One region of the Streptomyces sp. V3I8 genome, then DNA from elsewhere that is predicted to be linked to it. Evidence: riboswitches for the same ligand, from Rfam matches in the RefSeq annotation. Region 1 holds a riboswitch; each other region holds the start of a gene.

The links. A riboswitch is a leader RNA that binds a small molecule or an ion and turns the genes downstream of it on or off. The one in region 1 is predicted to bind cyclic di-AMP.
Region 2: another riboswitch for cyclic di-AMP. It lies ahead of QFZ75_RS06460 (M23 family metallopeptidase); the one in region 1 lies ahead of QFZ75_RS10640 (M23 family metallopeptidase).
Region 3: another riboswitch for cyclic di-AMP. It lies ahead of QFZ75_RS22525 (LysM peptidoglycan-binding domain-containing protein); the one in region 1 lies ahead of QFZ75_RS10640 (M23 family metallopeptidase).
Region 4: another riboswitch for cyclic di-AMP. It lies ahead of QFZ75_RS15685 (transglycosylase family protein); the one in region 1 lies ahead of QFZ75_RS10640 (M23 family metallopeptidase).

Annotation. Positions count from the first base shown of each region.
Region 1 covers NZ_JAUSZL010000002.1:2,419,274-2,426,928, forward strand. Annotated here, with positions in the region: gene QFZ75_RS10615 (alkaline phosphatase family protein) at 1-179, opposite strand, end outside; gene QFZ75_RS10620 (DUF5998 family protein) at 179-766, opposite strand; gene QFZ75_RS10625 (bifunctional GNAT family N-acetyltransferase/acetate--CoA ligase family protein) at 808-3,732, opposite strand; gene QFZ75_RS10630 (HPr family phosphocarrier protein) at 4,035-4,316, shown strand; gene QFZ75_RS10635 (GntR family transcriptional regulator) at 4,553-5,245, opposite strand; gene QFZ75_RS10640 (M23 family metallopeptidase) at 5,469-6,245, opposite strand; cyclic di-AMP (ydaO/yuaA leader) riboswitch at 6,258-6,415, opposite strand; gene QFZ75_RS10645 (pitrilysin family protein) at 6,685-7,655, opposite strand, start outside.
Region 2 covers NZ_JAUSZL010000002.1:1,460,610-1,468,264, reverse strand. Annotated here, with positions in the region: gene QFZ75_RS06465 (alpha-galactosidase) at 1-1,302, shown strand, start outside; cyclic di-AMP (ydaO/yuaA leader) riboswitch at 1,606-1,764, shown strand; gene QFZ75_RS06460 (M23 family metallopeptidase) at 1,769-2,707, shown strand; gene QFZ75_RS06455 (DUF6250 domain-containing protein) at 2,953-3,672, shown strand; gene QFZ75_RS06450 (SGNH/GDSL hydrolase family protein) at 3,834-4,619, shown strand; gene QFZ75_RS06445 (TetR/AcrR family transcriptional regulator) at 4,724-5,338, opposite strand; gene QFZ75_RS06440 (Glu/Leu/Phe/Val dehydrogenase dimerization domain-containing protein) at 5,450-6,613, opposite strand; gene QFZ75_RS06435 (MBL fold metallo-hydrolase) at 6,940-7,655, shown strand, end outside.
Region 3 covers NZ_JAUSZL010000002.1:5,052,757-5,060,411, forward strand. Annotated here, with positions in the region: gene recQ (DNA helicase RecQ) at 1-1,094, shown strand, start outside; gene fahA (fumarylacetoacetase) at 1,299-2,525, opposite strand; gene QFZ75_RS22520 (HAD family hydrolase) at 3,366-4,235, shown strand; gene QFZ75_RS22525 (LysM peptidoglycan-binding domain-containing protein) at 4,229-4,987, opposite strand; cyclic di-AMP (ydaO/yuaA leader) riboswitch at 4,992-5,154, opposite strand; gene QFZ75_RS22530 (polyprenyl synthetase family protein) at 5,912-6,922, shown strand; gene QFZ75_RS22535 (sigma-E factor regulatory protein RseB domain-containing protein) at 7,165-7,655, shown strand, end outside.
Region 4 covers NZ_JAUSZL010000002.1:3,589,877-3,597,531, forward strand. Annotated here, with positions in the region: gene QFZ75_RS15665 (Ppx/GppA phosphatase family protein) at 1-566, opposite strand, end outside; gene QFZ75_RS15670 (DUF501 domain-containing protein) at 652-1,170, opposite strand; gene QFZ75_RS15675 (septum formation initiator family protein) at 1,326-1,802, opposite strand; gene eno (phosphopyruvate hydratase) at 1,921-3,207, opposite strand; gene QFZ75_RS15685 (transglycosylase family protein) at 3,705-4,430, opposite strand; cyclic di-AMP (ydaO/yuaA leader) riboswitch at 4,435-4,604, opposite strand; gene QFZ75_RS15690 (transglycosylase family protein) at 4,806-5,726, opposite strand; gene QFZ75_RS15695 (cytochrome P450) at 5,935-7,221, opposite strand; gene QFZ75_RS15700 (globin domain-containing protein) at 7,415-7,655, shown strand, end outside.

The sequences.
Region 1 (7,655 bases):
AGGAAGACGCAGTTGCGGTCGGCCGGACCCAGCTCCGCGAGCGAGGCGGTCATGTCCGGTACGCCCATGCCGGCGGCCAGGGTGGGCAGCAGGTCCGCGAGGGAACCGGTTCCGTACTCGGGGACGGGCGCGGAGCCGACGGTGAGTGGCTCCGGGTGGTCCCAGACGTGCTGGGACATCAGCGGGTGACGTCCGTGGTCGCCTCGGAGAGCGACTGTGCGAAGGCGAGCGTCTGGCGCACGGCGTCCGGGCCGTCCCCGGCCTCGCTGACGCGCAGGCTCAGGTCGTCCGCCGTCGAGCTGCCGGTGTAGCCGTGGTCGGCCTCGCAGTTGGAGTCGCCGCAGGCCGCGGGCTCCAGGTCGATGCGGGCGACCGCGCCCCAGCCGATGGTGAGGACGACCTCGCGCGGCAGCGTCCCCACGACGTACTTCTCGGGGTTCGCCACGACGCGGCTGAGCACCACCGACGAGATCCGGCCGAGCTTCACGGACTCGGTGGACGTGGTCGCGTACGGCGTCGGCGACGTGCTGTCAGCCGCCTGCTCGTCCGTGTGGCTCACGATGAAGCGGTTGCCCGTGAGGACGAGCACCGTGACGTGCCGACGCACCTCGTTGGCGTCGAACGTGGTCTCCTGGTGGACCAGGTACGACCGGATCGGCTCGCCGCCCACAGCGGCCTCCACCGCCTCGGCCACGAGGGCCGGGTAGTAGCCGCTGCGCTCGATCGCCGCTCGCAGCCCCTGGGTCGTCGTACTGGTCTTGGCCATGACGTCCATCCTACGGTGGTGCACCGACTGCGAGGCACCGGTCAGTACACGGGAAGGGTGCGGGGGCCGAGGTCGTCGCGGGCGGGCGGTGGGGCGAGTCGCACGGAGGCGCCGAGCACGCTCAGTCCGCGCGGGGCGACGACGGCGGGCTCCAGGGACACGGAGACGACCTCCGGGTGGTCGTCGACCAGGCGTGACAGGCGGAGCAGCAGTTCCTCCAGTGCCGCGACGTCCGCCGGGGCGGAACCCCGCCAGCCGAAGAGGAGCGGCGCGGTGCGGATGGAGCGGACCAGGGAGGCCGCGTCACGGTCGGTGACCGGGATCAGCCGGTGCGCGGTGTCCCCGAGCAGCTCCGACGCCGCCCCGGCGAGCCCGAAGGAGAGCACCGCCCCGGCCGCCGGGTCGATGACCGCGTGGACGACCGTGTCGACGCCCCGGGGCGCCATGCCCTGGACCACCGGGCGCAGTTCCCCGGGCTCTCCGAACAGGCCGGTCAACTCGGCGTACGCCCGCCGCAGTTGTCCTTCGTCCGCGAGGTCCAGCCGGACGCCGCCCAGGTCGGCGCGGTGGCGCAGGTGCGGGGCGGTGGTCTTCAGGGCCACGGGGTAGCCCAGGCGGTCCGCCGCCGCCACGGCCTCCTCGGGCGTGGGCGCGGACAGGGCGCGGCGGACGCCGATGCCGTACCGGGCGAGGAGGTCGCAGGTGTCGTCGGGGCCCAGTACGAGGCCGTCCTCACCCGGTTCCCCGGCGGCGAGGAGGCGGGCGATCTGTCCGGCCGCGCCCTTCTCGTCGATGTCCTCGTACTCGGGCACCCGGCCGGGATCGGCGTCCTCGCGCCGCCACTGGCCGTATCTGACGGCTTCGGCGAGCGCGCGGACGGCCCGCTCGGCGGCGGGGTAGGCCGGGATGAGGCGGGAGGGGGCCCCGGCCCCGGGATCCGCCGCCCGGTCGTCCTGCGCCACCGCCGGCGGGGGGCCGTCGGCCGGGCGGACCGGGTGGGCGTCGCCGGCCGCCGCGCTCCCGGCATCCGCCGTGCTCCCGGCATCCGCTGTGCTTCCGGCGTCCGCCGTGCTTCCGGCAGGGGCGGGGGCGGGCTGTGGTGCGGTGCCGGCGGCCGCGGACAGGGCTTGCGCGAGGCCGCCCAGCTCCACGTGGACCACGAGGACCGGCTTGTCGGGAGCCGCGGCCGAGGCCGACCGCAGGGCCTGCGCGAGGGCGGCGTCCCCGGCCGACCGCTCCCCCACCGCCGGAATGGCGGTGACCACCACGGCGTCGCACGCCTCGTCGGCCAGCGCGTGCGCCAGCGCGGTACGGAAGTCCCCGGCCGAGGCGTTGGTGGTCAGGTCTCGGGGCGGCAGGGGCCGCAGTCCTTGGGCGAGACACGCGTCGTACGTCAGGAGCCCGAGCGATTCGGAGTTCCCGAGGATCGCCACCCTGGGGCCGGCGGGCAGCGGCTGGCGGGCCAGCAGCAGTCCCGCGTCGACCAGCTCCGTGATCGTGTCCACCCGGATGACCCCGGCCTGCCGCAGCAGCGCGGACACCGTGGCGTGGGGCAGCCGGGTGGCCCGTACCGCGTGCCCCTGGGGCGCCGCTCCGCCGTGCCGGGCGCCCTGGACGACGACCAGTGGCTTGGCCGCCGCCGTGCGCCGCGCGAGGCGGGTGAACTTCCGCGGGTTCCCGATCGATTCGAGGTACATCAGCGCGACATCGGTGTCGGGGTCGTCGTACCAGTACTGAAGGACGTCGTTCCCGGACACGTCCGCCCGGTTGCCCGAGGAGACGAAGGTCGACACGCCCGTCACACCCGTGACCCCGCCGCCGCGCCGGTGCAGACGGGACAGCAGCGCGATCCCGATGGCCCCGGACTGGGCGAACAGGCCGATGCGGCCGGTGCGTGGCATCTCCGGCGCGAGCGAGGCGTTGAGCCGCGTCCGCGGCGAGGCGTTGATGACGCCGAAGGCGTTCGGCCCGATGAGCCGCATTCCGTACGTACGGACCTGGCGGACGAGTTCGCGCTGGCGCTCCCTGCCCTCGGGGCCGCTCTCGGCGTACCCCGCGGACACCACGACCAGTCCTTGCACGCCGTGCTCACCGCACTGCGCGACCGCCTCGGGCACCCGTTCGGCCGGAACGGCGATCACGGCGAGGTCGACGGGCTCGCCGATGTCCCGCACGCTGCGGTGGGCCGGGACACCGGCCAGCTCCTTCTCCCCGAGCGCCCCGTTCACCGCGTACAGGCGGCCGGTGAATCCGGCGTCGCGCAGGTTCTCCAGGATGCTGCGCCCCACTCCCCCGGGCGTGCGGCCGGCTCCGACGACCGCGACCGAACCGGGCGCGAGGAGGCGGGCCACCGAGCGTGCCTCCGCCCGCTGCTCCCGCGCGCGCTGCACGGCCAGCGAGCGGTCGGTGGGCTCCAGGCCGAACTCCAGGCGTACGACGCCGTCCTCGAAGCTGCGCTTCTGCCGGTACCCGGCGTCCGTGAAGACCTTGATCATCTTGTTGTTGGCGGGCAGCACCTCGGCGGCGAACCGGCGCACGCCCCGCTCGCGGGCGACGGCCGCGATGTGCTCGAGCAGGGCGGACGCCACGCCGCGGCCCTGATGGGCGTCCTGGACGAGGAAGGCGACCTCCGCCTCGTCCGCGGGGGCGGAGGCGGGCATGCCGTCCGCGCTGATGCGGTCGTAGCGCACGGTGGCGATGAACTCGCCGCCGACGGTGGCCGCGAGCCCCACCCGGTCCACGAAGTCGTGGTGGGTGAAGCGGTGGACGTCCTTGGCGGACAGGCGCGGGTACGGCGCGAAGAAGCGGTAGTACTTCGACTCGGCGGACACCTGCTCGTAGAAGCTGACCAGGCGGTCGGCGTCGTCGGCCGTGATGGGCCGGACGCGCGCGGTGCCGCCGTCGCGCAGCACGACGTCGGCCTCCCAGTGCGCGGGGTACTCGTGCCGGTCCGTCGGGGTCTGCATGGGGCCCAGACTACGGCTCGGGTCCGACAACGGCGGGGGCTCTGCCGGGCCGATCCCGGCGTGCGTCCCTGTGTGCGTCCCGGCGCCGGGCGGGTCCCGGGCGGGTCCCGGGCGGGTCCCGGGCGGGTCCCGGGTCAGCGCGGACGGACCGCGTGCTCCGTGCCGCCGCGCGCGCTCCGTGCCGCCGGGCTCGCGCACGGCCGGGGCGCGGGGCAGTCTTGGGGTCGCGTCCCGCCCGGGGCGCGCTCCACGTGTGGAACACTGGTCTAGACAACCTTGAGACACCTGAAGGGCAGCATCACATGGCTGAGCGCCGCGTCAACGTCGGCTGGGCCGAGGGTCTTCACGCCCGCCCCGCCTCCATCTTCGTCCGGGCGGTCACGGCCTCCGGCGTCCCCGTGACGATCGCCAAGGCCGGCGGCGACCCCGTCAACGCCGCTTCCATGCTCGGGGTCCTCGGCCTGGGCGCCCAGGGTGGCGAGGAGATCGTCCTGGCCTCCGACGCCGACGGCGCGGACACCGCGCTCGACCGCCTGGCCAAGCTGGTCTCCGAGGGTCTCGAGGAGCTCCCCGAGACGGTCTGATCCGCGCGACCCGCGTATCTCCACGTACGGCGGAGCCGCGTCACTCCCACCCGGGGCGACGCGGCTTTGCCGTTCACGCTTTTCGGCCGACGCCGGCCGGCCGATTCCCGTACACGCCGGCCAGCCGATTCCCGTACACACGGAAATACCGTGCCCGCTAATTCCCGGAAACGCGGAAAAAGGGGCAACAGAAATAGGCCCCCACCGAATAACACTCTTTGTATACGGCGCTTCTGTTAATGCCGCAGGCCCGCCGTGTTTACGGGATGTTGCGAAGTCCTCACACGCTCGGCGCGGTTCCCGCCGGGGAAGCGCAGCCGGTGCGCGGCCGTCGCCCGTTCGGCGTGCAGCGCCGTGACGGACCGGGCCCGGTCGCTGTCCCCGCGGGCGACGGCGTCCACGATGGCCCCGTGCTCGGTCCAGGACTCGGCGGGGTGCGCGGGCGCCTCCACCGAGTACATCCAGGCGATCTTGTGCCGCAGCTGGGCGAGTGTCGAGGTCAGTGCCGGACTGCCCGAGGCCTGCGCGAGCGTCTCGTGGAACCAGCCGCCGAGCGAGCGCAGATCCTCGCTGTTGCCCCGCCTGGCCCGCTCCTGTCCCAGCCTGACCAGGCCGCGCAGCACCTTGAGATGGGCCTCGGTACGGCGCTGGGCGGCCCGGGCGGCGCCCAGCGGCTCCAGCAGCACGCGCATCTCCAGGAGGTCGGCGGCCTCCTGCTCCGTCGGTTCCGCGACGCACGCGCCCGCGTGCCGGCGCGTGACCACGAACCCCTCCGCCTCCAGGGTGCGCAGCGCCTCGCGCACGGGGACCCGCGAGACGCCGTACCGGCGCGCGAGCAGTTCCTCGGTGAGCCGGCCGCCGCGTTCGTAGACACCCGCGACGATGTCGTCACGGATCGCCGTGCATACCGAGCGCGCGGGAATACGCATGACCGGACCTCCGCCTTAACCCCCGCGAAACGCGGTCGATTGACGCTTCTCCGGTGACTCTATTGCAGAGGACGGGAAATTCCGAAGGCAGTCCGGAATCCATGGATATTTTTTGGACACACCGCACTTCGGCGGAAGGCCCCGGCTCGGTGAGCCGGGGCCTTCCGCCGAAGTGCGGTGTCGTGCGACGCGGTGTCCTGCGACGCGAGGCTGTGCCGTGCGGTCAGACGTTCACGCCGTGCCCGCGCAGGTACGCGACCGGGTCCATGTCGGATCCGTACTCGGCGGTGGTGCGCGCCTCGAAGTGCAGGTGCGCCCCGGTGACGTTGCCGGTCGCCCCGGAGAGGGCTATCCGCTGTCCCGGCGTGACCGTCTGGCCGACCGTGACGCCGATGGACGACAGGTGCCCGTACTGGGTGTACGTGCCGTCGGTCATCCTGATGACGACCTGGTTGCCGTAGGCGCCGCCCCAGCCCGCCTCCACGACCGTGCCCGAGCCCACCGCGTGCACGGGGGTGCCGCCGGCGGCGTGGAAGTCGATGCCGGTGTGGCTGCCCGAGGACCAGATGCCGCCGCCGGCCTGGTAGGAGGTGGAGACGTACGAGCCGGCGATCGGCGCGGTGTACGCGTTGAGACGCTTGCGCTCGGCCTCGCGGGCGGCACGCACCTTGGCCTCGCGCTCCTTCTCGGCCTTCGCCGCGGCCTCCTCGGCGCGCTTCTTCGCGTCGGCCTCGGCCTTCTCGCGGGCGGCGGCCTGCTCGGCGGCCTGCCGCTGGGCGGTGGCCTGCGCGTCGATCTCGTGGGCGACCGAGTCGCCCATGGTGACGGCCTTGAGGGGCCCCGTCTGCTCGATCCCGCCCTCGGCGGCGAGCGCCGGCGAGGCGGCCAGGGTGCCCACGACGCCGGTGGTGGCGAGGGCGGCGACGCCGACGGTCCTGCGGGTGGTACGCGTCATGCGGCTGGGAAGACGGTGCTTCCCCGTGGCGCGGGTGAACGCCATGAAGTGGCTGGTCCTTTCCTTCCTTCTCGCCTACCGGGTTAGCTGACGGGTTCGGAGCAGGAAGGTCTCCTACGGGCGCCCTTCGGGAAGGGCGTCCGATTCACCCCAGGGACGTGTGGGTCCCCGGCTCCCCGGGCTCGCGCCGTACGGGGACTCGGCGATGACTGTCCGGTGCCGCGGACGCGGCGCACTGCCTGACGAACAGCCGGACCGACGCTAAACGGCGCCTCTTTCGGCAGACAAACGGATCACCACTTTTGTAGCGCACGCCACAGGGCAGACGGGCAACCTCTGTACCAATACGGGCGCATCGGACACGCCACGCACCGAGGCGGACAACGGACGGAAGACAGACAAGAAGACAGACGGAAGAGGCGGAAGAAACGGAAAAGGGCCCGGGGGACTCATCCAGTCACCCGGGCCCAGCCTCCGCCGGCCGCTACTCGGCCGTCACCACGCTCACTTCACCGATACCGAGGGCCCTGACCGGCTCCTCGATCTGCGCGGCGTCACCGACGAGGACGGTCACCAGCCGGTCCACCGGGAAGGCGTTCACGGCGGCCGCGGTGGCCTCCACGGTGCCGGTGGCGGCGAGCTGCCGGTACAGCGTCGCCTGGAAGTCGTCCGGCAGGTGCTGCTCGACCTGGTCGGCGAGCGTGCCCGCGACGGCTGCCGCGGTCTCGTACTTCAGGGGCGCCACGCCCACCAGGTTCTGCACGGCGACGTCCCGCTCGGCGTCCGTCAGCCCCTCGGCGGCGAGCGTGCGCAGCACCTTCCAGAGGTCGTCGAGCGCCGGGCCGGTGTTCGGGGTGTCCACGGAACCGCTGATGGCGAGCATCGAGATGCCCGTGCCGTCCGGGGCGGAGCGCAGCACCTGGCCGAACGCCCGTACGCCGTAGGTGTATCCCTTCTCCTCGCGCAGGACGCGGTCCAGGCGGGAGGTGAGGGTGCCGCCGAGGCAGTACGTACCGAGCACCTGGGCGGGCCACACGCGGTCGTGCCGGTCTGCGCCGACCCGGCCGATGAGCAGTTGCGTCTGTACGGCGCCGGGCCGGTCGACGATGATCACCCGGCCGGTGTCGTCGGCGGTCACCGAGGGCACGGGACGCGCCTCGGCCTGCGATCCGGTCCAGGCGCCGAGCGTGTCCGCGAGCAGCGCGTCGAGGTCGACGCCGGTGAGGTCGCCGACGACGACCGCGGTGGCCGTGGCCGGGCGCACGTGCTTCTCGTAGAAGGCGCGTACGGCCGCGGAGTCGATCGCGGTGACCGTCTTCTCGGTGCCCTGGCGCGGACGCGACATGCGGGAGTCCGCCGGGAAGAGCTGACGGGACAGCTCCTTGGCGGCCCGGCGGGCCGGGTTGGCGCTCTCGTGCGGGATCTCGTCGAGCCGGTTGCGCACCAGCCGCTCGA
Region 2 (7,655 bases), 960 kb from region 1:
AGCTTCGTCACGCCCGTCTTCGCGGGGCTGTGGAGCGACGGTGGCTTCGGCGGGGCGAGCCGTGCCTGGCACGCGTACCAGCGCGCGCACGTGATCCCGGACGCGGACCGGTACCGGCCCGTGCTCTACAACTCCTGGGAGGCCACCGAGTTCGACATCTCCGAGGAGCAGCAGCGGGCGCTCGCCCGCCGGGCCGCCGACGCGGGGATCGAGCTGTTCGTGGTGGACGACGGCTGGTTCGGGGCGCGCACCAGCGACCGGGCCGGGCTCGGCGACTGGACGGTCAACCGGGACCGCTTCCCCGGCGGCCTCACCCCGCTGAGCGACTACGTGCACGGGCTCGGGATGCAGTTCGGCATCTGGGTCGAGCCCGAGATGGTCAACCCGGACAGCGAGCTGTACCGCGCGCACCCCGACTGGGTGCAGTTCCAGCCGGGCCGCAGGCGCACGGAACTGCGCAACCAGCTCGTCCTGAACCTCGCCCGCGAGGACGTCCAGGAGTACCTGTGGGAACAGCTCGACGCGCTGCTCTCCAGCGCGCCGATCGACTACGTGAAGTGGGACTTCAACCGCTGCTTCACCGACGCGGGCTGGCCCGGCGAGGCGTATCCGCAGCGGCTGTGGGTGGACCATGTGCACGCCCTGTACCGCCTGCTGGACCGGCTGCGGGCGGCCCACCCCCACGTGGCCTTCGAGTCCTGCTCGGGCGGCGGCGGGCGGATCGACCTCGGGATCATGGCCCGTACGGACCAGGTGTGGACCTCCGACAACACCGACCCGCTCGACCGGCTCGCCATCCAGCACGGGTACAGCCAGGTGCATCCCGCGCGGGCCATGGCCGCCTGGGTCACAGACAGCCCGAACACCCAGCTCAACGGGCGGGTCAGCTCGCTGCGCTTCCGGTTCGTGAGCGCGATGGCCGGGGTGCTCGGAGTCGGCGGCGACCTCACCCGGTGGAGCGCCGGGGAGCTGGCCGAGGCGCGGACCTGGGTGGACCTCTACAAGGAGATCCGGCCCGTCGTGCAGGGCGGCGACCTGTACCGGCTGCGGGCGCCGGAGGGCGGGCTGAGCGCCGTCCAGTACGTCCGCGGCGGCGAGACCGTCGTCCTCGCCTGGCTGCAGGCCCAGCACCACGGCGAGCCGGTCCCGCCGCTGCGGCTGCGCGGACTCGACCCGTCAGCATCGTACGAATGCCTCGAAACGGGCGAAGTGCACCGGGGTGCGGTGCTGTTGCACCACGGGGTGCGGACGGGGCTGCGCGGGGATCTCGACGCGGCAGTTGTCCGGCTGCGTCGCATGTGACGGATGTGTCCGCAATGGAGCCTTCGTTCCAACTCGTGCCGGAATGAAGGCTCCTGGGGCCGTGCGCCGTGAGCAGCGTCATATCCGTGACGTTCCGCTGTCGCCATGCTCACGTAAGTCCACTTTGTTTCCAGGGCCGCAGCAAGGAAAAGGCGGCCCGTATTCACGCAGGGTGACCGGTATTCCATCGGAGGATCAAGGAAACAGGGGACACAGGAAACCCCGAAGGTTGTTTCCGCCTCTTCATGTCGCTTACGTTCACCTCCAATCCGGACGGACGCCCAATCCTGCCGCCGCCCGGAATCCGCACACCCACCCGATCCACGGCAGGAGCGGGGGACCCACAGGTACTACGCCTGTTCCGGTCTCCGGAACGGGCTCGGGGTTAAGCCGTGCGACAGCACGGCCGGGCATCTCCAGCCCGCACCCGACAGCTCACCTCGCAGGCGCCGGAGAGGAATTCGTCATGCCCGCGAAGGGTAAGCACCGCCGTCCCAGGTCCCAGCGTTTCACCCGCTCCATAGCCGTGGCCGGAACCGGGGGCGCGGCCCTCGCCCTCCCGCTGCTCGGCGCGGCCGGAGCGCACGCCGCCACCCCGCAGTCCGCCGCCGACTCCGTCGCGAGTGCCTCGAACGTCGCGAGCGAAACCCCGAAGTCCGCACCGGCCGCCGACAAGAAGGCCGGAGCGGGGAAGACCGGGGCGCAGAAGGTCACCACCAAGACGTACGCCGTGCGTTCGGGCGACTCCCTGTCGAAGATCGCCGACACGCAGGACGTCGACGGTGGCTGGAAGAAGCTGTACTCGGACAACCGCACCGTGGTCGGCGGCGACCCGTCGCTCATCCATCCGGGCCTGAAGCTCACGCTCGGCGGGGCCGCGGCCACCACCGGCTCCGACGCCTCCGAGGCGGCCGGGCGGTCCACCGCCAAGAAGCCGGCCACGACGTCCAGGGCCACGGACACCTCCGCCGCCACCTCGACCGCTCCGTCGGCCTCCAGCGGCTTCTCGCTGCCGGTCGCGGGTGCGTCGATCGGGACCTCGTACAAGATGTCCGGCAGCATGTGGTCCAGCGGCTACCACACCGGTGTCGACTTCGTGGTGCCCACCGGCACCTCGCTCAAGTCCGTCGGCGCGGGCACGGTGGTCTCCGCCGGATGGGGCGGCGCGTACGGCAACCAGGTCGTCATCCGGCTCGCCGACGGCCACTACGCCCAGTACGCCCACCTGTCCTCCCTGTCCGTCTCGGCCGGCCAGGCCGTGACCGGCGGACAGCAGGTCGGCCTCTCCGGCGCGACGGGCAACGTCACCGGCCCGCACCTGCACTTCGAGATCCGCACCACCCCGGACTACGGCTCGGACGTGGACCCGCTGGCGTACCTGCGTGCCAAGGGCGTTTCCGTCTGACACCCGCTCGGCACGTCCTTCGAAGGCCGGACCCCGTCACGGGGTCCGGCCTTCGGCATGCCGTCGCGCGGACGGTACGGCCCGTACCGCCCGCGCGACGGGCGCGGCGTGTTGCGGTCTCGTGGCGTGGCCGGGCGGAGCGTCGACACGGGTGGGCGGCAGGCGCCAGAGTGATCTCCACAAGCGCTTTCCGCACCCATGGCGGTGCCGGAGCCGTCGCTCACCACCCCCGGAGGAACCGCGCCATGACGACCACACGCAGGGCGTTCGGAGCCCTGGCCGCAGGCGCCGGCCTCGCCGCGCTCGTCCCCGGAGCGCCGGCGGGCGCCGCGGACCGCCACCGCCCGGGGCGGATCCTCGCCCGCGACGACTTCAGGCACGGCCTCGGCCGGTGGGTGACCGAACTGCAGGACGGCGGCAGCGTCACCGCCTCCCGGGGTGTCCTGGACATCGACGTACCCGGCGGTGCGACGGTCTGGTTCAGGCACGCGCTCCGCGGACCGTACGTCATCGGGTACACCGCCGTCCCGATCGGCGCGGGCGGCGTCAACGACCGCGTCTCGGACCTCAACAACTTCTGGAACGCCATCGACGCCCGCTCGCCCGACGACCTCTTCGCCACGCCCCGCGACGGTGCGCTCGCGACCTACGACCACCTCAGGACGTACTACGTGGGATACGGCGCGAACGGCAACACCACGACCAGGCTGCGCCGCTACGTCGGCGAGGCGGGCGTACGGCCGCTGATCCACGACTACACGGAGCCCCTGCTCACCGCGAACCGGCCGAACCGGGTCCGGATCGTCTCGGACGGTTCGACGGTCCAGTGGTGGAACAACGGCCGGCTCGTTCTCGACCACACGGACCCGGAGCCGTACACGAGCGGGCACTTCGCCTTCCGGACCACCTGGAGCCACTTCGCGATCAGCGACTTCCACGTACGGGAGCTGCGGAAACGTACCTGAAGGAGCTCTGTATTCCTGGATTGACCAACACTTGACAAGTGGCTTATCTCACCGCGCGTCAACCCCTTCCTACGGTCGCGTAGCTCACACCCCAAGGTGAATCATGGGCCGACGTGGCAGACGATTCGAGAGACGGCAACAGAAAAGACGACAACAGATCAGTGATCGGGTCGTACGTGGCGGTGGGGGACAGCTTCACCGAGGGCGTCGGCGACCCCGGCCCGGACGGGTCCTTCGTCGGCTGGGCGGACCGGTTCGCGGTGCTGCTCGCGGACCGGCGGCCCGAGGGCGACTTCGGCTACACCAACCTCGCGGTCCGCGGGAAGCTGCTCGACCAGATCGTCGAGCACCAGCTGAAGCGGGCCAGGGAGCTCGCTCCGGACCTGGTCTCCTTCTGTGCGGGCGGCAACGACATCATCCGGCCGGGCACCGATCCCGACGAGGTCGCGGAGCGCTACGAGCGGGCCGTCGCGGACCTGACGTCGGCCGTCGGCACGGTCCTGGTGACCACCGGGTTCGACACCCGTGGCGTGCCCGTGCTCCGGCACATGCGCGGCAAGATCGCCACCTACAACCTGCATCTGCGGGCCATCGCCGACCGGTACAACTGCCCGGTGCTGGACCTGTGGTCGCTCAGGACCATCCAGGACCGGCGGGCCTGGGACGGCGACCGGCTGCACCTGTCGCCCGAGGGGCACACCCGGGTGGCCCTGCGCGCCGGTCAGGTCCTCGGCCTCGAGGTGCCGGCGGATCCGGACCAGCCCTGGCCGCCGCTGCCGCCGCGCGGCACGTCGGAGGTACGGCGCGACAACATCCAATGGGCCCGGGAGTACCTCGTGCCGTGGATCGGCCGGCGGCTGCGCGGGGAGTCCTCGGGCGACCGGGTGGTGGCGAAGGGAAGCCTGTCACCGGGCGACATCAAGACGTGGATCGAGGCCGTGGCCTGAAGATCCGGAAAATCCCGGAGGCCTGAAGGCTCCGCGAGGTCCGTGGGGAGGGGATTTCGAGGGGTGGCCGGTGCCGCCCGGCCGGTGCCGTCGGGCGGCACCGGTCACCTCTCGCGCAACGCCCCTTCGTCGAGGCCCAGTTCGCGGGCCAGTGCCTCGTCCACCCACTGCTGGGTGCGGGTGCGTGACACCGCGCCCGGGTACGCCGTCATCTGCACGGCCAGTCCGTCCAGCAGGGCGGTCAGACGCAGCGCCGTGCCCGTCGGGTCCGGGCACCGGAACTCGCCTCCGGCCACCCCCTCGGCGATGACCTCGATGAGCGCGGCCTTCCACTGCCGGTCCAGGTCACGGGTGACGTCCCGCAGCGCCGGCTCGCGCAGTGCGACCGCCCAGCCCTCGATCCACAGCCGCCAGCCCTTGGCCTGCCCGGTCGGCGCGTACCAGCGCACGGCGGCCCGCAGCCTGCGCCGTGCGGTCGTGCGGCGGCCGAGCAGTTTGCGCAGGTGGGCGAGGTCGTCCTCGGCCGCGTACGTGAACGCGGCGGCGACCAGTTTCTCCTTCGTGGAGAAGTGGTAGAGCACCAGGGCGTTGCTCACCCCCAGCGCGTTCGCCACATCGGCGATCCGCACCGCGCAGACACCGTGCTCCTCGATCTGCCGGACGGCGGCCCGCAGCAACTCCTCGCGCCGCTGCGCCACACCCAACCGCACCCTTGCCACCGGACAACCCTATGGCCTGGTCGGGGGCGGCACCGTCACAGGGGCGGTTACCGGCCGCGTGGAGGACGCCACCGGTACCGCGCGGGCACGTCACCGGCACCGTGGGAGCCGTCAGCGGTACCGGCCGAAGCGCTCCGCGATCACCGGCAGGCGCTCCGCGGCGACGGCGTGCGCGGCGGCCCGCAGTGTCGTCCCGTCGGCCTGCGCACGGGCGAGCGTCAGGTCGACCAGGGCGCGCATCGAGCGCCGCGTGTACGCGAACGCCTCGTCCGCGTCGGCCCCGATGTCACCGAAGAGCGTCCACCACCACCAGGCGTTGGTACCGGAGTTGGCCACGACGTCCGGCAGGACGGTGATTCCGCGCGCGGCGAGCGGTTCCTCCGCCTCGGGCAGGACGGGCATGTTGGCCGCCTCGACGATCCAACGCGCGGTGATCCGGCGCTGGTTGACGGTGTCGACGGCGTACGAGACCGCGGCGGGCACCAGCACCTCGGCCGCGGTGGACAGCCAGGCGTCACCGGGCAGTTCGCGGTCGGCGGGGCGCAGGGCGGCGCGGTCCACCGTGCCGAACGCGTCCCGCGCGGCGAGCAGCGCGTCCACGTCCAGGCCCGCAGGGTTGGCGATCGTGCCCTTCACGTCGGCGACCGCCACGACGCTCAGGCCCGCGCGCACCAGGAACCTGGCCGTGGCCCCGCCCATGGTGCCCAGACCCTGCACGGCGACCCGCGTCCCCCGGTACGCCGTGCCGGACCGGTCCAGGGCCGCCAGCACCGACTCGGCCACCCCGCAGCCGCCGACCAGCTCGTCCAGGCCGATGCCGTCCACCTCCACGGCGAACGCGTCCGCCAGCCGCCGCCGGGCCGCCCCCTCGTCGTCGAGCAGCGGATACACGGCCTGGATCGTCGACACGAGCCCGGCCTCCGCCGCGGCCCGGTCGACCAGGTCCTGGCTGAGGCCGAGGTCCTCGCCGGTGGTCCAGTGGTTCTCGATGTACGGGCGCACGGCGCGCAGGTACCGCACGAGCAGCCCGTACGCCTGCGGGTCCCGGGGGTCGCAGTCGATGCCGCCCTTGGCGCCGCCCAACGGGATGTAGCGGCCCTCCGGGTTGTAGTGCAGCGCCTCCTTCATGGTCATGCCCCGGGCCAGCCCCGCCACCTCGGCCTGCGTGCAGCCCGGCCGCATCCGCAGCCCGCCGCTGCAGACACCGCGCACGAGGCGGTCCACGACCAGGTGCCCCTGACGACCCGTGACGTGATCGGTCCAGGTGAGCGACATCAGGGGAAGGTTGTCGGCGGTCACGCGGTCTCCTCGGGAACGGGGATCATCAATTCGGGAACAGGGACCGGCCCCGGAACGTTTCACCCGCTGGGAGCCGGGCGCATCACTGTGTCCGGTGCCTGTCCCGCACTCTCGCTACTGAATGATCGGTCAGTATCGACCGGTCGGTGCCGAAGAGGCGGGGCGGGGTTGCCGACGCACCGGACGGACGTCCGGCACCCCGTCCGTGCCCGGCACGGACACCGCACCGTCACGCGCCCGACCCGGCGCTGTCGGAGGCGGTGACCATAATGGAAAAACAGACCCACCCACCTGGAGGTGCCGTGACCGGTTCCCGTTCCCTGAGCTCCGGGCTCCGTGCTCTGCGCCCCGCCGCCTTCGGCGCGGATCCCAGTGGTGAGCGCATGGAGCGCATCCGCAGATCCCCGAACTACGCGGACGGTGTCTTCCGCAACCCCGAGGGGGCTCCCCGTCCCGAGGGCGCCATGCTCGAGGTGGCGAAGATCTACTTCCGCAAGGAGGAGCGGGCCCACCGGGCCCCGGTGGGCGTCGTGCCGGTCCATGCCACGACCCTCGCCGACCTCGCGAAGCCTCCCGCCTCCGGGCTGCGGATCACATGGATGGGCCACTCCAGCGTGCTCGCCGAGATCGACGGGCACCGGGTGCTCTTCGACCCCGTCTGGGGCGAGAGGTGCTCCCCGTTCGCCTTCGCCGGCCCCAAGCGGCTGCACCCCGCGCCCGTGCCGCTGGCGGCGCTCGGCCCGGTCGACGTGGTGGTCATCTCGCACGACCACTACGACCACCTCGACCTGCCCACGATCAAGGCACTGGCCGGTACGGACACGGTGTTCGCGGTGCCCCTCGGCGTCGGCGCCCACCTGGAGCACTGGGGCGTCCCGGCGGACCGGCTGCGCGAGCTGGACTGGCACGAGACGACGAAGGTCGGCGGCATCTCCCTGACCGCCACCCCGGCCCGCCACTTCTGCGGCCGCGGCCTGCGCAACACGCAGCACACCCTCTGGGCCTCCTGGGTGGTCGC
Region 3 (7,655 bases), 2.6 Mb from region 1:
ACCTGCCCAAGTCCGTCGAGGGCTACTACCAGGAGACGGGCCGCGCGGGCCGTGACGGACTGCCGTCCACGGCCTGGATGGCCTACGGCCTGAACGACGTCATACAGCAGCGCAAGATGATCCAGTCGAGCGAGGGCGACGAGGCGTTCCGCCGCCGGGCGGCCGCGCACCTCGAAGCGATGCTCGCCCTGTGCGAGACCGCCCGGTGCAGGCGCAGCCAGCTGCTCGCCTACTTCGGCCAGGACCCCACGGCCGAGGCGTGCGGGAACTGCGACACGTGCCTGGTGCCGCCGGAGACCTGGGACGGCACGGTCGCCGCCCAGAAGGTGCTGTCCGCCGTGGTGCGGCTGCAGCGCGAGCGGGGGCAGAAGTTCGGGGCGATCCAGATCGTCGACATCCTGCTCGGCAGGAAGACGGCCAAGGTCATCCAGTTCGACCACGACCAGCTGTCCGTGTTCGGCATCGGCGCGGAGCTGGACGAGGGCGAATGGCGCGGTGTCGTACGGCAGATGCTGGCCCAGGGCCTCCTCGCGGTCGAGGGCGCGTACGGGACGCTGGTGCTGACCGAGGCGAGCGGGACCGTGCTGCGGCGCGAGCGGGAGGTACCGCTGCGCAAGGAGCAGCCGAAGCCGGCGTCCTCCCGCGGCTCGTCGGGCTCCTCCGGCGGTTCCGACCGGGCCGAGCGCAAGGCCAAGGCGGCGGCCGCGGCGGCCGAGATGCCCCAGGAACTGCTGCCCGCCTTCGAGGCCCTGCGCGCCTGGCGTGCCGGACAGGCCAAGGAGCAGGGCGTCCCGGCGTACGTCATCTTCCACGACGCCACGCTGCGGGAGATCGCCGCCCTGTGGCCGGCCTCCGTCGCGGAGCTCGGCGGCATCAGCGGCATCGGCGAGAAGAAGCTCGCCACGTACGGGGAGGGCGTGGTCGGCGTACTGGCCTCCCTGGACCGCCCGTCCCCGGCTCCGAAGACCCCGGCTCCGAAGACCTCGGGCACCGATGCCGGCGCCGAACCGGAACCGCGGCGCCGCAGCGACGGCGACCCGGACCTGCACTGGCCGGAAATGGACACGGAACCGGAACCGGAGGACTGGGCCTAGCCGCGGCTCCCCCGGGGGACGCTCTCCCGGGGGCGGGGAACGAACGGCGCGCTCAGTCCGGACGCGCCCGTACCCGACCCGACACAGGACCGGGAGCCCCACGCACCTCAGGGGCGCGGGGAACTGCGCGACCGGTCCCCACCGGCCCGCGGATCCCCACGACCCCACATCCGTGAACACACCCCCGGGGGAGGGGGCGGCCCGTCACACGCCCGGTGTGACGCGTCCGCTCACCTCGCCGAGCCCCACCCGCGTGCCGTCCGGGCCGGGGGCCCACGCGGTCAGGGTCACGACGTCGCCGTCCTCCAGGAAGGTCCGCTTCCCGGAGGGCAGTTCGAGCGCGTCCCGGCCGTTCCAGCTCAGCTCCAGGAGCGAGCCCCGTTCACGCTCCGAGACCCCGCTCACGGTGCCCGACCCGTACAGGTCGCCGGTGCGCAGCGAGGCCCCGTTGACCGTCATGTGGGCGAGTTGCTGCGCGGCCGTCCAGTACATGGTGGAGAACGGCGGCTCGGACACCACATGACCGTTGACGGCGACGCGGATGCGCAGGTCGTAGCCGCCCGGCTCCTCGGCGGCGTCGTCCAGGTAGGGGAGGAGGAGGTGCGTGCGCGCCGGCGGCGCGATCCGGGCGTCCTCCAGCGCGTCGAGCGGGGTGATCCACGCCGACACCGACGTGGCGAAGGACTTGCCGAGGAAGGGCCCGAGGGGGACGTACTCCCAGGCCTGGAGGTCGCGGGCGGACCAGTCGTTGAGGAGGCAGAGCCCGAAGACGTGCTCGCGGAAGTCGGCGAGCGGCACCGGCCTGCCCATCGCGGAGGGCGCGCCGACGACGAAACCGACCTCCGCCTCGATGTCCAGCCGGACGGAGGGGCCGAAGACCGGCGCCGGGTCGGCCGGGGCCTTGCGCTGCCCGGCGGGGCGTACGACGTCGGTCCCGGAGACCACGACGGTGCCCGACCGGCCGTGGTAACCGATCGGCAGATGCTTCCAGTTGGGGGTGAGGGAGTCCTCGGCGTCAGGACGGAAGATCCGGCCGACGTTCCGGGCGTGGTTCTCGGAGGCGTAGAAGTCGACGTAGTCGGCGACCTCGAAGGGGAGGTGCAGGGTCACCTCGGAGAGGGGGTGGAACAGGGGCGCGACGGTCTCCCGGTGGGCCGGCACCGTCACCCACGCGGTGAGCGCCCGCCGGACGTCCGACCACGCCGTGCGGCCGGCCGCGAGCAGCGGGTTCAGCGAGGGCCGGGCGAGCAGGGAGGCGTACGGGGAGCCGAGCGCGACCGCGGCGGCGCCCGCGTCGAGGACGTGGTCGCCCAACCGGACACCCACGCTCCGCTGATCGGAGCCCTCCGGAGAGCCGTTCAGGGAGAAGACGCCGTACGGAAGATTGTGCGGGCCGAAGGGATCGCCCTCGGGGACATCGAAGGGGGGCATGGGGTGCTGCCTCGCTTTCCGTGTGGGTGCAGCACACGTTACGGGGAGGGGCCGGGCGGGGGCAGTGCCTGAAGAGTTCGCAATGTCCGATTAAGGGTGGGTTCGGGTCCAGGGATGTGCGGGACACGTGGGGGACAGGTGCACGCCCGCCGCGGTCTCGCGCCACCTGCGGCGCGCCTTCGTCCGGCGGACCGGGGATCGACGTCGTCCGCGCCCCGCACCTCGACCTGCCCCCCCAGAACTCGCCGCGGTCGTGCCCGACGGGCCGTCGTCGGGGCGGGCCGGTCCGCCCTGGAGGCGGCGGCGCTCGCCGCGCAGGCCGGCGCACAGGTGCGTGCGGTGGCGCGCGGAAAGGGGTCTGCCGCGTTCGGCGCGCCCCCGGCAGCAGCCGCGGCTGCGCCCGGGTCACTCTTCGGGCGGGCCTGGTCGTTGTGGACCCTCACCTCCTGCCCGCACCCGTACCGGTACCTGCCGTCCGCGGCCCGGCACTTCCTCGTCCGCCACCTCGCCGGACAGCGCGGCTGAACATCCGGGACGGCCCGGGACGGCCCGGGGCGGCCCGGGGCGACCTTAAGGGGAACCGGCGGAGGAATGGAAGAAGAGCCTGAGGGAGGACCGGAGAGGGGCCGGACAGGGACCGGAGAGAGACCGGGAAAGGCCGCGGAAGGGAGGCGTGGGGAGGGGCGCGCGGCCGGTCGGCGCGGTGGCCGATTTGTCATGGGATCGACCCCAACAGCCGGGGCCGGAGGGGGCGTACGGCGACGCGTGGGACGGTCGAGGTGCCGGACGACGTCCGGTTCGCGTCGAGTCGCTGGAGCATTCGATCCGTATTCTCTGATCATGGCCGCACCGAATGCATATTCACTCATCGCCACTGACCTGGACGGGACGCTGCTGCGCGGCGACGACACCCTTTCGGACCGGTCACGCACCGCGCTGGCGATGGCGGTCGGGGCAGGTGCCCGGCACCTCGTGGTGACGGGGCGCCCCGCTCCGCGCGTACGCCCGCTGCTGGAGGAACTGGGCAGCCGGGGACTCGCGGTGTGCGGACAGGGTGCGCAGTTGTACGACGCCGGCGCGAACCGCATGGTGTGGTCCGTCACCCTCGACCGCGAGCTGGCCGAGGTGGCCCTCGGCAAGATCGAGGCGGAGGTCGGCGAGGTGTACGCGGCCGTCGACCAGGACGGCGTGGACGGCCTCACCCTCATCGAGCCGGGCTACGAGATGCCGCACCCGACGCTCCCGGCGGTACGGGTGCTGCGGCGCGACGACCTCTGGACGCAGCCCATCAGCAAGGTGCTGCTGCGCCACCCCCTGCTGTCCGACGACGAGTTGGCGACCGCCGCGCGCGGAGCGGTGGGTTCCCTCGCCAGTGTCACGATGTCCGGCCCCGGTACCGTCGAACTCCAGCCATGCGGCACCACGAAGGCGACGGGGCTCGCGTTGGCCGCCGAGCATCTGGGCCTGACGTCCGCGCAGACCGTCGCCTTCGGGGACATGCCCAACGACATCCCCATGTTCGACTGGGCGGCGCGCGGGGTCGCGATGGCCAACGCGCACCCCGAACTGAAGGCGGTCGCCGACGAGATCACCCTCTCGAACGAGGACGACGGCATCGCGGTGGTCCTGGAGCGGATGTTCTCCGACCGCCCCCGCCCCGGCCCCGGCCCCGGTACCGGCCGGGGCGCGGGTCCGGGTTCCGGTCAGTAGGCCCCGAAGACGTTGTCGATGGAGCCGTACCTGGCGGCGGCGTAGTTGCACGCGGCCGTGATGTTGGCGACCGGGTCGAAGGGGTCGAGCGACGTGCCGGACACGTGGTACGCCGCGAAGGTGGGGTCGATGACCTGGAGGAGCCCCTTGGACGGCGTACCGGCGACCGCGTTGGAGTCCCAGTTGTTCATGGCCTGCGGGTTGCCCGAGGACTCACGGATGATGTTGCGGTGGATGCCGTCGTAGGTGCCCGGGATGCCCTGCTGGGCCATGACGTCCAGCGACTCCCGGATCCAGCCGTCGAGGTCGTCCGTGTAGGTCTTCGCGGTGGCCGGGGTGACGGCGGAGGCCGTGGTCGTTTCGGCCGCCGCGGCCGTCCCGGCCGGGGCGTCGGCGTTCTTCGTGCCCACGGTCAGCTCGAGGCCCGGACGGATGAGCGCCGGGTCGTCGCCGATGACCGCGCGGTTGGCCTTGTACAGCTTCTTCCAGTCGCCCGTGGTGTGCGCCTTGGCGATCTTGGACAGGGTGTCGCCCCCGGCCACCTCGTACGTGACCAGCGAGACCTGCGGAACCACGGCCGTGGCCGCTTGAGCCGTCTGGGCCGCCTGAGCCGCGTGGGTCGGCTGTGCGGCGTGGGCGCCGGTGGCCCCCACGAGGGGGAGCGCGAGCGCGGCACCGCCGGTCCCCGCGGCGACGATGCCACGGGTGAGGGTGCTCGTTCGGGGACGGCGGTGCTTGCCTCGTGAGGCCATGACGCATTCCTCTCCGGCGCCTACGAGGTGAGCTGTCGGGTTCGGGCGGGAGCTGCCCGGCCGCGTGCTGTACGCGACTGCACCCCGAGCCGTTCCGGGATTCGGACCGGCGACTTACCTGGGTTCCCCGCTCCTGCCGTACGCGAGTGAATGGGTGACTGGAATGTCCGGGCGGCGGCAGGATTAGGCGGTCCGTCCGGAGTGACGTGAACGTATGCGAGAGCACATGCCGCTAACAAGCCCCATATTCACGCCCCGGTGGTAATGACCAGCGAAGTCGACCGCGTATTCCTTGATCTATTCGGAATATGAACTTCAACTTGCTTTCTGCAAAGGGAAGTCGGGAGACCGGACAAAATGATCACTTCGGACAGACGTGACTCAATTCACGGTCACGGAAAGGGGGTGGGGGAAGCGTATGGTCAATTCGGTCAAGAAGGTATCTTCGGGGCATTCCGAAGTGCGGAATCCGGCTATTCGCGGACAGGCCCGCCGGGTCCGCCCCGGCCACGCGCGTGTGGCGCTTGTTTCCGCCGTCGCGGGGAACGCGGAAGACCTCGTGGGTTCTCCTCGCGGCGAGGGGTGCGGGGCGGGGGTGTGGGGGCGTGCGGATGTGACGGGCCCGTTCCGGGGCGTGCCGGCTGTCCGGATCGCATCCGTCATACCGGTGGATCCGGAACATACCGCCGGTGATCCGACCGCGCCCGATCCGGTCCATGGGGGCAAAAGGGACCAGGTGGAGTGTGTCCGGCAGGGCGACGGCAGGTGACGGGCGGGCGCTCATCGTGATCGAAAGACGACCGGATACGCTGACTTGAGTGCCACCAGCGACACATCGACAAACGCCTACAGCACCGAGCGCACCCAGCACACCCAGAGCATCCAGAGACCGCCGTTGAGAGCGTCAGCAGACAGGAGACCCTCGTGACCGTCGTCGGGCCGTTCGGGCTGAGCGTGCGGGACCAGGCTCTCGAAGCCGATGTCCAGGCCGGACTGACGGCTGTCGAGGAGGGACTGCTCGAGGCCACCAAGAGCGAGGTCCCGTTCATCACGGAGGCCGCGCAGCACCTCGTGCGCGCGGGCGGCAAGCGGTTCCGGCCGCTGCTCGTGATGCTCGCCGCCCAGTTCGGTGACCCGTACGCGCCGGGCATCGTGCCCTCGGCGGTCGTGGTCGAGCTGACCCACCTCGCCACGCTGTACCACGACGACGTGATGGACGAGGCGGACGTGCGCCGGGGGGTGCCCAGCGCCAACAGCCGCTGGGACAACTCGGTGGCGGTCCTCACCGGCGACTTCCTCTTCGCGCGCGCCTCGCACATCCTGGCCGACCTGGGCCCCGAGGCCGTACGCATCCAGGCGGAGGCCTTCGAGCGGCTGGTCACCGGCCAGATCCTCGAGACGGCGGGACCGCGTGACGGCCGCGACCCGGTCGACCACTACATGGACGTGCTCGGCGGCAAGACCGGCTCGCTGATCGCGGTGGCCGGACGCTTCGGCGCGATGATGTCCGGCGCCGACGAGACGGTGGTCGACGTGCTGACGCAGTACGGGGAGCGGCTCGGCGTCGCCTTCCAGCTCGCCGACGACGTGCTGGACATCGCGAGCGACTCGCGCGAGTCCGGCAAGACGCCGGGCACCGATCTGCGCGAGGGCATCCCGACGATGCCCGTGCTGCGGCTGCGCGAGCGCGTGGAGCGGCTGGGGCTCGCGGAGGACATCGCCCTGTCCGAGCTGCTCGCCTCCGACCTGACGGACGACGACCGGCACGCGGAGGCGCTCGCCAAGCTGCGCGTCCACCCCGCGCTGGACCAGGCGCGCCGCGACACCGTGCGGTACGCGGAGGACGCCCGCGCCACGCTGGCGCCGCTCCCGGAGTGCGACGCGAAGTCGGCCCTGGTGGAGCTGTGCGACGCGGTGGTGCACCGCGCGGGCTGATCCGCGCGAGGTGCCTGTGCCTGCGCCTGTGCCCGTACGACCCCTACGGGTCCGGGGCGGTGCGGTCCGCCTGTGTCATACCGCAGGTGTACACGGAGTTGGCTCCGAGGTCTGACGCTCCACGGCGGTCGATCTGGTCGAATGGGACACACCACTTCACAGGAGTTCGGGTGACAATGGCGGCCAGGGGTGGACGAGTGCGAGGACGGTAAGCCGCCGCCGACGACGGAGGTAGGGCACACATGGCACCGTACGAATCCGACGACAGCACGACCGGGGACGAGGCCGACGACATGCGCGCCGGCCGGCGCAAAGCCGCGCGGTACGTCGTTCCCGTCACGGTGGTGGGGCTGGCTGCGGCGACCATCGGGCTGGTCCCGGCGTTCGCGGGCTCCGGCGATCCCGACCTGCCGGAGGTCAGCGCCCAGCAGCTCATCGAGAAGATAGCCGCCTCGGACGTGCAGCAGCTGTCCGGCACGGTGAAGATCAGTACGGACCTGGGCCTGCCGGACCTCGGGGGCCTGGAGAGCAGCCTCGGCGGTGCGACGGCCGGCGGGGGCGGCGGCTCCGGCTCGTCCGCGGACCCGTCGTCCAAGCTGCTGGAACTGGCGTCCGGCACGCACACGCTGCGGGTCGCGTCCGACGGCGAGAACAAGCAGAAGCTGTCGCTCCTCGACAAGGCCGCCGAGTACAGCGTGATCCACAACGGCGACGAGGTGTGGGCGTACGACAG
Region 4 (7,655 bases), 1.2 Mb from region 1:
GCGATCTGCTCCTCGGTCGGCGGGTCGGTGACCACGCCGTCCCGTACGAGGTGGCGTTCCGTCATCCGTACGCAGCCGATGTCCACCGAGCGGGCACCCCGCACGTGGTCGTCGCCGACGACGAACTCGGTGGAACCGCCGCCGATGTCCACCACCAGATAGGGCCTGGCCAGGTCGTCACGGCCCGTCAGTTCCCTGGTGGCGCCCGCGAACGAGAACTCGGCCTCCTGGCCGCCGGAGACGACCTCGGGCTCCACGCCCAGGATGTCGAGGACGCCCCGGACGAACTCGTCCCGGTTCTCGGCGTCGCGGGAGGCGGAGGTCGCGACGAAGCGGACGCGCTCCGCGCCGTGCTCCTCGACCACCCCGGCGTACTCGCGGCAGGCCGCGAAGGTGCGGTCCAGGGCCTCGGGGGCGAGGCGCCCCGTGCGGTCGACGCCCTGTCCCAGGCGGACGATCGTCATGCGGCGGTCGAGCTCGACGAGTTCACCGGTCCCGGGGTCCACGTCGGCGACGAGCAGGCGGATGGAGTTGGTACCGCAGTCGACGGCGGCGACGCGAGTCATGACAGTGGTCTCCTGTGCTGTTGTGCTGTCGTGCTGCTGTGCTTGTTCGCCGGGGTGCCGGCCCGGACCGCGCGGGCTTCCCCCGTCACGCGGGCGGCAGCACGCACGCGCCCTTGCGCCACCACTCCGGCAGCATGGCGATCGCCTCGTCGCCGAGGGGGTTCACCCCGGGGCCCGCGGCCAGCGAGTGGGCCACCAGGACGTGCAGGCACTTCACCCGGTCCGGCATCCCGCCCGCGCTTGGGAATCCCTCCAGCACCTCGATGGAGTCACGGCGCGCGATGTAGTCCTCGTGCGCGGCCCGGTACGCCGCGGCCAGCTCGGGGTCGGTGGCGAGACGGTCCGTCATCTCCTTCATGACGCCGTTCGCCTCCAGCGTGCCGATGGCGGAGGCCGCGCGCGGGCACGTCAGGTAGTACGTCGTCGGGAACGGCGTACCGTCGGGCAGCCGGGGGGCCGTCTCGACGACGTCCGGCTGTCCGCACGGACAGCGGTGCGCGATCGCGCGCAGTCCGCGCGGCGGCCGCCCGAGCTGCTGCTTGAACGCCTCGACGTCCGTGTCGGTGGGCTCGGTGCGCGGAGTGGGCGGCGGGGGCGTCTGCATGCCTTGGGTCTGTGTCTTTCTGGTCGGTCGCCGGTCGGTCGGTCGCGGTGGGTCGCGGGACGAGCGGCGGTCGGTTCAACAGTCAGTCTGTTCGGCAGTCGGTCTGTTCGGCGGCCGGTCTCTGCAGCGACCGGTCCGTTCGGCGGCCGGTCTGTTCAGCGGCCGGCGGCGTCGGCCTTGTCCACGCCGTCGAAGACGTTGTCGTACCAGGCCCGGTCGGCCGCCGTCCGGTCCGTACGTGTCTTCCTGGCCGCGTCGGGGTCGACGACGACGTAACCGGTCTCGCCCGGCATCACGTAGTGCAGCCGTTCCCGTATCCGCTGCTCGGCGTACGCGTCGTCCTGCCACCGCGCCTTCAGGTCGCGCAGCTCCTCGACCCGCTCGCGGGCCTGTTCGCGCTCCCGCCGCACATCGGCGACCTCCGCGCGCTGCGAGACGTACTGCCTCATGGGGTAGGCGAGCGCCACCACGAGCGTGCACAGGACGAGCGCGAGGAGCGCCGCCCGGCCGGTCAGCCGCGACCGCCGCGCCTGGCGTTTGGTCTGGGAGCGGTAGACGCGGGCGGCGGTCTGCTCACCGAGCGCCCGCAGCCTGGTCGCGGTGGAGAACCGGTCACGGTCCTTCACAGCCATCTGTCCCGCCTCCCCGATACGTGCGTACGTCCCCGCACACGGTACGGGACCGGGTACGGGGACGTACGTACGACGGGGCTGTCGCTCCTCACCGCACGGCTCGGAGCCGGCCCTCGGCTCAGCCCTTGAAGCGGGGGAAGGCCGAGCGGCCCGCGTACACCGCGGCGTCGTCGAGGATCTCCTCGATGCGCAGCAGCTGGTTGTACTTGGCGACGCGGTCCGAGCGGGCCGGGGCGCCGGTCTTGATCTGACCGCAGTTCACGGCGACCGCGAGGTCGGCGATGGTGACGTCCTCGGTCTCGCCGGAGCGGTGCGACATCATGCACTTGAAGCCGTTGCGCTGGGCCATCTCGACGGCGTCCAGCGTCTCGGTCAGCGAGCCGATCTGGTTGACCTTGACGAGCAGGGCGTTGGCGGAGCCCTCCTCGATGCCGCGGGCCAGGCGCTCGGGGTTGGTGACGAAGAGGTCGTCGCCGACGATCTGGACCTTGTCGCCCAGCTTCTCGGTGATGACCTTCCAGCCAGCCCAGTCGTCCTCGTACAGCGGGTCCTCGATGGAGACCAGCGGGTACGCGGAGACGAGCTCCTCGTAGTACTCGGTCATCTCGGCGGCCGAGCGGGACTTGCCCTCGAACTCGTACTTGCCGTCCTTGTAGAACTCGGACGCGGCGACGTCCAGCGCGAGGGCGACCTGCTCACCGGGGATGTAGCCGGCCTGCTTGATGGCCTCGAGGATGAGGTCGAGGGCCTCGCGGTTGGAGCCGAGGTTCGGGGCGAAGCCGCCCTCGTCGCCGAGGCCGGTGGACAGGCCCTTGGTCTTCAGCACCTTCTTGAGGGTGTGGTAGACCTCGGCGCCCCAGCGCACGGCCTCGGAGAAGGACTCCGCGCCGATCGGGGCGATCATGAACTCCTGGATGTCGACGTTCGAGTCGGCGTGCGACCCGCCGTTCAGGATGTTCATCATCGGGACGGGCAGCAGGTGCGCGTTCGGTCCGCCGAGGTAGCGGAAGAGCGGCAGGTCGCTGGTCTCGGAGGCGGCGTGGGCGACGGCGAGGGAGACGCCGAGGATGGCGTTGGCGCCGAGCGAGCCCTTGTTGTCGGTGGCGTCCAGGTCGATCATCGCCTGGTCGATGAGGCGCTGCTCGGTGGCGTCGTAGCCGACGAGCTCCGGGCCGATCTGCTCGATGACGGCGAGGACGGCCTTCTCGACACCCTTGCCGAGGTAGCGGTTGGGGTCCCCGTCACGGAGCTCGACGGCTTCGAAGGCACCGGTGGAGGCGCCGGACGGAACGGCGGCACGACCCGTGCTGCCGTCGTCGAGGCCGACCTCGACCTCGACCGTGGGGTTGCCTCGGGAGTCCAGGATTTCCCGGGCTACGACGACGTCGATGGACGGCACGAGCATCTCCTTCTGGGATGTGACGCAAGCTGCGCCGGGCCGGAGGCCCGGTTGGGCGCAGGCCGTGGTGGCCCCGCGGGATGAGCCTAACCGGCTGCCGGGCCCCGACGGGCCCCCGACCGTCTCGTGGACGGAACCGAGAGGAAATTGTTTCCGAACGGAACAAAGCGAGGGGGTGAGCGGGCCGGGGAGGCGAGCGGAACGCGGGGGAGGCAAGGAGGAGGGTGACAAAGAGGGGGGCGCCAAAGAGGGGGCGGCGGAAAAAAGCCCCGCTCCGGTGCGCACGGGGGAAAACGCACCGGAGCGGGGAGCCCGCGGAGGACCGGGGGGGTGGCCCTCACGGACCCCACGATGGAGGACACGGATGTGAGAGCGCTGTGGTTCAGTCGCGATTCGGTTGTGGGCCGGACGTCCGGTCGGGGCTGAGCGGCCAGGGCCCCGGCCGGGACGCGATGTCCGGCCCACCGAAGGAGGTCACCGGAGCGGTGACGCGACCGGCGGGGTCAGCTGAGGTGCAGCTGCTGGCCCGGGAAGATGAAGTCGGCGTCGTCGACGATGTCGTCGTTCAGCTTGAACAGCTTCTGCCAGCCGCCCTTGACGTTCTTCGCGTCGGCGATCTCGCTCAGGGTGTCGCCCTTGACGACCTTGTACTCGCCGTCACCCTTCTTGACCTTCTTGCCGGTCGGGGTCTCGACGGTCTTCTGCGCGGCCGGCCGCTCCTGCGCACGCGAGGCACGCTGCTCGGCGGGCTGCGTCTTCTGCTGGGGCTTCGAGGCGCTCTGGCCGGAGTCGCCGGAGCCGCCGGAGCCGCCCGAGTTCGAGGAACCGGAGCCGGCGGGAGCGGTGTTGCCGGTGGAGGCGCCGGACAGGCCCACGCCGCAGCTCGGCCAGGCACCCTTGCCCTGGCTCGCCAGGACCTTCTCGGCGACGGCTATCTGCTGCGCCTTGGATGCCTTGTCGGCGGTGGAGGCGTACGAACTGCCGCCGTACGCGGCCCAGGTGGAGGCCGAGAACTGCAGGCCGCCGTAGTAGCCGTTGCCGGTGTTGATCGACCAGTTGCCGCCGGACTCGCACGCGGCGACGGTGTCCCACTCGGAGGTGGTGGCGGCGGAGGCTCCCGTGGCGCCCATCAGCGGGACGGCGACGGCGGCGGTGGTGACACCGGCCAGCGTGGCGATGCGGGCGGCCTTGGACGGACGACGGTGCTTGCCCTTGTTCGAAAGCAGCATGAAGTGATCCCCTCACCGACGCCTGCGAGGTGAGCTGTCGGGTTCGGGCCGAGTGAGTTGCCCGGCCGCGTGACACTGCTGTCACGCGGCTTAACCCCAAGCCGTGCCCGGTCGTGACGACCGGGTCCGGCACTTACCTGGGTCCCCCGCTCCTGCCTACGGCGCTTTACGCGACGACTGTTCCCGTACGGCCGTTGGCAGGATTCGGCGTGCGACCGTCGGGGCCCACCAGTGGCGAGCGGTCACGACCGTAGACACGGACGGCGCCGAATTTCAAAGACGATCAGGGGTGTTGAGATCCATGTCTCACTTTCATCAAATCGGACATTCAGCGCGAACTACCGCTTGTTTTCGCCCGATTCGGCGGCTTGGTCACTACTTGCTCGCGGCGGCCCGGTCGTCGATGGAGATGCTCTGACCGGGGATGATGAAGTCCGGGTCGGCGCCGATGGCGTCCTTGTTGGCGTCGTACAGCGCTTCCCATCCGCCGTCGAGCTCGAAGGAGTCGACGATGCCCGAGAGACTGTCCCCGGTGCGGATCACGTACGAGCCCTCGTCGGCCAGGACGCGCGAGTCGCTGTCGCTGCGCGAGGCGTGCCGGGCGGAGTAGTCGTCCGCGCGGGACGCGGTGTCGACCTCGTCCGCGACGCCGCCGCGGTGGCGGCCGGGGGCGTCCGCGTCCTCTTCGGCCGAAGAGTCGCCCTTCTGGGCCGACTTGCCCGAATCGCCGCTCTTCTTCGTGTCGTCCGAGGTGTCCGTCGCGTCGTCCGCGGCGGCGTCGTCCGATTCCCCCGCGTCCGTGGCGGTGTCGCCGGTGGACGGGTCGGGCGTCGCGCTGTCCCTGCCCTCGGTCCCGTCCACGCCGGGCGACGGGGTGACCCCGCCCTCGGCGACGCCCGTGTCGACCACGGCGCTGTCGGAGTCCTGCGTCAGGCCGGCGACGAGACCGCAGGTCGCCCAGGCGGTCGTCCCCTGGTCGGCGAGGATCTTCTCGGCGACGGCTATCTGCTGCGAACGGCTGGCCTGGTCGGCGCTCGGCGCGTAGTCGAGACCGCCGAACTCCTCCCATGTCTCCTGGGTCATCTGGAGCCCGCCGTAGGACCCGTTGCCGGTGTCGGCGCTCCACGAGCCGCCGCTCTCGCATTCGGCGACCGCGTCCCAGGTCGTGCCGCTGGCGGCGCTCGCGCCGCTCGCGCCGAGCAGGGGGATCGCGATGGCCGATCCGGCCACGCCCGCGGCGACGAGGAGTGCCGGAGCCTGGCGGGGGCGACGATGGCGGCCGTTCCCGGTAAGCATGCGATTGCCTTTCGCGTGACAGCAAGGAGTACGCACAGGACACAGCGGAAGGCTGCGCTCGTGGCTGCTGCGGCGCGTGAGACGTGCCGCATTGATGGGTGAACGTAGCCGCACTCGAACTCTTGTCACAAGTCGGTGCAGCGCAGATAACGTGAAGATCACAGAGTTGACGGAGTCTCACCTTTCACCGGCTTCGGTGCTAGGGCCGTCAGGACTTCGCGACCGGGGTGAACTCCACCGGAAGCGTGCGCAACCCACGCATGATGAGCCCTCCGCGCCACCGCAAATCCGCGCAATCACCCGCGAGTCGGAGGTCGGGCAGGCGGGTCAGGAGCGTGGTGAGCGCGGCCCGGCCCTCCAGCCGGGCGAGGGGCGCGCCGAGGCAGTAGTGGATGCCGTGTCCGTAACCGAGGTGCTGGTTGTCACGCCGGGAGAGGTCGAGGGCGTCGGGGTCCTCGAACCGGGCGGGGTCGCGGTCGGCCGCCGCGAGCACGACGAGCACGGGGTCGCCCACGGCGATGTCCTGCCCGCCGACGACGAGCGGTGCGGTGGCGTACCGCCAGGTGGCCATCTCCACGGGGCCGTCGTAGCGGAGCAGTTCCTCCAGGCCGGTCTCCAGGAGGTCCGTCCGGCCGGCGGCGAGGGAGTCCTGCAGCCGCTGCCGCTGTCCGGGGTGGGTGAGCAGGGCGTAGGTGCCGTTGCCGATGAGGTTCACGGTCGTCTCGAAACCGGCGAACAGGAGGATGAAGGCCATCGCGGCGGCCTCGTTCTCGGTGAGGTGCTCGCCGTGGTCGGAGGCCCGGATGAGACCGGAGATGAGGTCCTCGCCCGGGGCCGGCTCGTCCGTGAGCTCCTCGCGCTTGCGGTGGATGAGCTCGGCGAGGTAGCCGCGCATCTTCTTGACCGACCGGGCGACACCGCCCCGCGGCCCTCCCCCGTGCCGGATCATCATCCCGGCCCAGTCGCGGAAGTCGTCCTGGTCCTCGCGCGGGACGCCGAGCAGGTCGCAGATGGCGTGGATGGGGAGCGGGAAGGCGAAGTCGTGGATGAGGTCGGCCTCCCCCTTCTCCATGAACCCCTCGATGAGCCGGTCCGTCAGTTCCTGTACCCGTGGCGCGAACTCGGCCACCCGGCGCGGGGTGAACGCCTTGCTGACGAGCCGCCGCAGCCGGGTGTGGTCCGGCGGGTCGATGTTGAGCAGGTGCGTCATCAGCTCGGCCTTCCGCTCCCCCGGAATGCCGGTCCTGCCCTTCGCGTGCGCGGAGCCGTCGTGATGGGCGGGGTCCTTGCTGAGCCTGCCGTCGGCGAGGGCCTGTCTGGCATCCGCGTAACGGGTGACCAGCCACGCCTCGACCCCGCTGGGCAACGTCGTCCGATGCACGGGAGCGTGTTCGCGCAGCCAGGCGTACGCCGGGTAGGGATCGGTGGCGAACTCCCAGCTGAAGAGTTCCGGGGCGGACTGCCCCGCGGGCGGCTGTGCAGGCGTTTCGGTCACTCCTCGACGGTATCGGGAGGGGCGCCCGGCCCCCGCCCGGAGCCCTTCCGCAGCGCCGCGGGACGTCCGGCGGCCGGCGGACCCCCGCCCGGGCCGCAGGCGTTTTCTCCTGGTAAGAACGCTTGGTCCTAGGCTGTCCGGGAATCGGCCACCCCTTGACCGCGTGGCGCTGCGCGTACCTACATTCGCGCCTGTGGACCCCGAGATACTCCGGACCAGTTTCGCGGTCGTCGAAAGGCGGGCCGAGTTCGCGCTCAAGTACTTCTACTCGCACCTCTTCTGGCACCACCCCGATGTCCGCGCCCTGTTCCCCCTGGACTCCCCCGGGGACAAGGAACGCCAGCGGGACCGCCTGTTCACCGCTCTGGCCCTCGTCATCGCCCGCCTGGAGGGCCCGGGACTCGACGAGTACCTGCGGGACCTGGGACGGGAGC